DNA from 2 places in the Pseudomonas sp. NY8896 genome. Region 1 is predicted to be linked to the other one. Evidence: riboswitches for the same ligand, from Rfam matches in the RefSeq annotation. Region 1 holds a riboswitch; the other holds the start of a gene.

What was found. Region 1 has a riboswitch for thiamine pyrophosphate ahead of thiC (phosphomethylpyrimidine synthase ThiC). Riboswitches for the same ligand answer to the same signal wherever they lie in the genome.
Region 2: another riboswitch for thiamine pyrophosphate. It lies ahead of Q9451_RS16835 (TenA family protein); the one in region 1 lies ahead of thiC (phosphomethylpyrimidine synthase ThiC).

The regions. Positions count from the first base shown of each region.
Region 1 covers NZ_CP132350.1:449,390-451,586, reverse strand. Annotated here, with positions in the region: gene thiC (phosphomethylpyrimidine synthase ThiC) at 1-930, opposite strand, end outside; TPP riboswitch at 1,086-1,192, opposite strand; gene Q9451_RS01950 (TolC family outer membrane protein) at 1,353-2,197, shown strand, end outside.
Region 2 covers NZ_CP132350.1:3,766,787-3,768,983, forward strand. Annotated here, with positions in the region: gene Q9451_RS16830 (Ig-like domain-containing protein) at 1-334, opposite strand, end outside; TPP riboswitch at 586-700, shown strand; gene Q9451_RS16835 (TenA family protein) at 780-1,427, shown strand; gene tenA (thiaminase II) at 1,430-2,089, shown strand.

The DNA.
Region 1 (2,197 bases):
GTCGCGGAACAGCTCCCAGATCAGGTCCTCGGCCACGCCGTTGACCTTTTCCAGGGCCTGATAGATCGGCACGGTGCCGATCGGCACCGGCGAGTTGCGGATGATCCACTCGCGGGTTTCGTGAATGTGCTTGCCGGTGGACAGGTCCATGACCGTGTCCGAGCCCCAGCGGATGCCCCAGGTCAGCTTGGCCACTTCTTCCTCGATCGAGGACCCCAAGGCGCTGTTGCCGATGTTGCCGTTGATCTTCACCAGGAAATTGCGGCCGATGATCATCGGCTCAACTTCCGGGTGGTTGATGTTGGCCGGAATGATCGCGCGGCCACGGGCGATTTCCTGGCGGACGAATTCGGGGGTGATTTCTTTCGGGATGTTGGCACCGAAGCTGTGGCCAGCATGCTGCTCTTTGAGCAGGCCAGCTGCGCGGGCCTCCTGCAGCTTCATGTTTTCGCGGATGGCCACGTATTCCATCTCGGCGGTGATGATGCCCCGGCGGGCATAGTGCATCTGCGAGACGTTGGCACCCGCCTTGGCACGACGCGGGTTGCGCACATGGGCGAAACGCAGCTTGGCCAGCTCGGCGTCGTTCAGGCGCTGCTGGCCGAAGTCGGAGCTCAGGCCGTCCAGGCGCTCGGTGTCACCACGGGCGTCGATCCACGCTGAACGCACGTCGGCCAGGCCTTTGCGCACGTCGATGATCACGTTGGGGTCGGTGTATGGGCCGGAGGTGTCGTACACCAGCACCGGGGCATTGGTCTCGCCACCAAAATCGGTAGGGGTGTCATCCAGGCTGATTTCACGCATGGGTACACGGATGTCCGGGCGCGAGCCTTCGACATAGACCTTGCGCGAACGCGGGAACGGTTGCACGGACTGCTGATCGACTTGTGCCGATTCGCTGAGGTTGATCGCTTTTTCTTGTTTGGTCATCACAGGCTCTCCAGACGGCTTCCTAGCAGTGGAATGTCGGGGTGAACCTGAAACGCGCGGACGCACCCTCTTTGGAGTGCAGTGCCGGGTATGGGGGTGCCTGAAGCTGCATGCAGCTGTGACAATCCCGGACCTGGCACAAGAGGCTCCCCGGGAAGGCGAGCAATCTTGTTCCCTACGCAGGCGCTAACCTGATCAGGTTCAACGGGATCCGCACCTCTGCGATCTCAGCCTTTGCTTCAAGGCACCCCGACAAGAACCTGCGCAGTCTAGACTGGAGTGGTCGGCAAAGCCAAGCGGGTAAATGCGCGGATGATGAAAGGCACACCAAGCGATTGTTGCCGGGTGCGCATGGCACTACACTGGCCCGTCGCGCGATACTCAACAGTTCAGTAATTAAATTTCGTACAAGGATTGCCTCTATGCTGCGCAAACTCTCACTGGCGATAGCCGTGTCTTGTGCGTCCAACGGAGTGGTCTGGGCAGCGGACGTGCCCCAATCAGTAAAGACCGACCTGGTCAGCGTCTATCAGGAAGCGGTCGACAACAACGCCGACCTGGCGGCGGCACGCGCCGATTACGGCGCCCGCAAAGAGGTGGTGCCCCAAGCCCGTGCCGGGTTGCTGCCAAACCTGTCGGCCGGCGCAGAAATGCTGAACACGCGCACCAAGCTGGACGAACCATCGACCACCAGCAACCGCAGCGGCAACACCTGGAGCGCCACCCTGGCTCAGCCGATCTTCCGCGCTGACCGCTGGTTCCAGCTGCAAGCGGCCGAAGCGGTCAACGAACAGGCAGCGCTGGAGCTGTCGGCGACCGAGCAGAACCTGATCCTGCAAACCGCGCAGAACTACTTCGCCGTACTTCGCGCACAGGACAACCTGGCCGCGACCAAGGCCGAGGAAGCGGCCTTCAAACGCCAGCTGGACCAGTCCAACGAACGCTTCGACGTCGGCCTTTCCGACAAGACCGACGTGCTGCAGTCCCAAGCCAGCTACGACACCGCCCGGGCCAACCGGATCATCGCCGAACGCCAGGTGCAAGACGCCTTCGAGGCCCTGGTGACCCTGACCAACCGCGAATACACCTCGATCCAGGGGGTGGTGCACACCCTGCCGGTGCAGGTGCCTACACCTAACGACGCCAAGGCCTGGGTAGAAACCGCTGGTCGCCAGAACCTCAACCTGTTGGCGACCAACTACGCGGTTTCCGCCGCCGAAGAAACCCTGCGCCAGCGCAAGGCCGGCCATGCGCCGACCCTTGACGC
Region 2 (2,197 bases), 3.3 Mb from region 1:
GGCTGGGCTTGCCGTTGGTGGGGTACCTGTCCGAGGTTTGCAAGGCGGGTGGCAGCACGTTGTCGGTACGCACCGTATCGCGGTTGCCGTACACGCCATCGGTCAGCTCCAGCGAGCCTTCGTTGGCTTCTGGCAAGGTGCTCAGGTTGAGCAAGGCCGGGGTCGGGTCGTCCGGCTGGTCGGTGTAGGCCGAGGGGTCCGTCGGCGGTGGCGGGCTGTTGTCGTCCAGCGGGCTCGCCATGGCCGTGATCAGCCCAAGGCTGAGCATCAGCGCGGTGACGGAAGAGAGCTGGAATACATACCGGTTCGGGTGAATCACGGCAGGTGTTTTCATTGCCTTATGCCTCGCTCACGGCTGTATGGCTGAGGGCCATCAATGGCGTTTTGCCTGGTCTTTGGGCCTGAGCAACGGCTGTGCCAACAGGTATTTCAGTAATGCTTTGTCATACAAAACCTTGCGGCGCCTAGGGTGCGCTAAATAATGGCGCGTCAAGAATGGGCCTAAGTCCCCAAAAGCGGGTGACCCAATGCCCACTCACTGGGTGGATCGGGGCGTGACAGCCCCGACGCACTGGGGTATACCTGTTCGCCACCAAGGGGAGCCCGGCAATGGGCTGAGAAACCGCTGAACACTGCAGCGCGGTGACCCTTCGAACCTGATCCGGATCATGCCGGCGAAGGGATGGGGCTTGTAACCTGCCTTTTTGCCGGCCTCACTGCGAGGCCCAGTCCATGCCAACTGCCAAGGTCTCGCTGTCACCCTCATCAAGGACAGCAACATGACCGAACGTTTCAGCCAGTCCCTGCACCGCCAGAACGAGCCGACCTGGTCGGCAGCCGTTGGCCACCGTTTCGTGACCCAATTGTGCGACGGCAGCCTGCCGGACCCGATCATGGTCAACTACCTGGTACAGGACCACCGCTTTCTTGACAGCTTCCTGACCCTGCTGGGCGCGGCCATCGCCACCGCCGACACGTTCGAGGCCCGCCTGCGTTTCGGCCGCTTCGCCGGGATGATCTCAAGCGACGAGAACACGTACTTCCTGCGCGCCTTCGAGGCCCTGGATGTCAGCCCGGCGCAACGCAATGAACCAGCCGATACCGCGCCTACCGCAGGTTTCAAGGCGATCATGCGCGAAGCGGCAGCCACCCGGTCCTACGCAGCGGCCCTGGCGGTGCTCAACGTTGCCGAAGGCCTGTACCTGGATTGGGCGCTGAAGGCACCGAAACCGATGCCGGAAAACTTCGTCCATGCCGAGTGGATCACCCTGCACGACAACCCGGCATTCCAGGACTTCGTCGCCTTCCTGCAGGCCGAGCTGGACCGCGTCGGCCCGCAACAGGCCGCGCTGGCAAGTGACTTCTACCAGCGCACCGTGGCGTTGGAGCTGGCCTTCTTCGATGCCGTCTACCCGGAGGGCCAGTGAGCATGGATATCTTCGAGCGCCTCAAGACCGCTGCCGCGCCGCAGTGGAACCGCTACGTGGACCATGACTTCGTGCGGCAGATGGGCGAGGGCACGCTGAGCGAGCAAGCGTTCCGAACCTACCTGGTGCAGGATTACCTGTTTCTGATCCAGTTCGCCCGCGCTTGGGCGCTGGCCGCCTACAAAAGCCGCCGCCCGGCCGACATCCGTGCCGCGCAGGCCGGGCTGGCGGCGATCCTGGACGAAACCGAGTTGCATTTGCGCCTGTGCGCGCGCTGGGGGTTGACTCAGGCTGATATCGAGGCCGCACCAGAGCACCAGGCGACGGTGGCGTATACCCGTTACGTGCTGGACTGCGGCGCCGCCGGCGACCTGCTGGAGCTGCATGTGGCACTGGCACCTTGCGTGATCGGCTATGCCGAGATCGGCCGAACCTTGGCCGAACGCATCGGCGATTTGAGCAACCACCCGTACCGCGAGTGGATTGGCGAATATGCCGGGGAGGGCTACCAAGGCGTGGCGGCGGCCGCGCGCAAGCATCTGGATGAACTGGCTGCGCGAAGCATGACAGAGCAGCGGTTTGCTGAGCTGGTGGGGATTTTCGGCCAGGCGTCCAGCCTGGAAGCGGATTTCTGGCAGATGGGGTTGGACGGGGCTGCGTAGGCCGTTACGGCCGCTTTGCGCCCCCATCGCGGCACAAGGCCCTTGTAGGAGCGGCCTTGCGTCGCGATGGGCTGCGAAGCAGCCCCAGCATCGGTGATCCAACCCAAT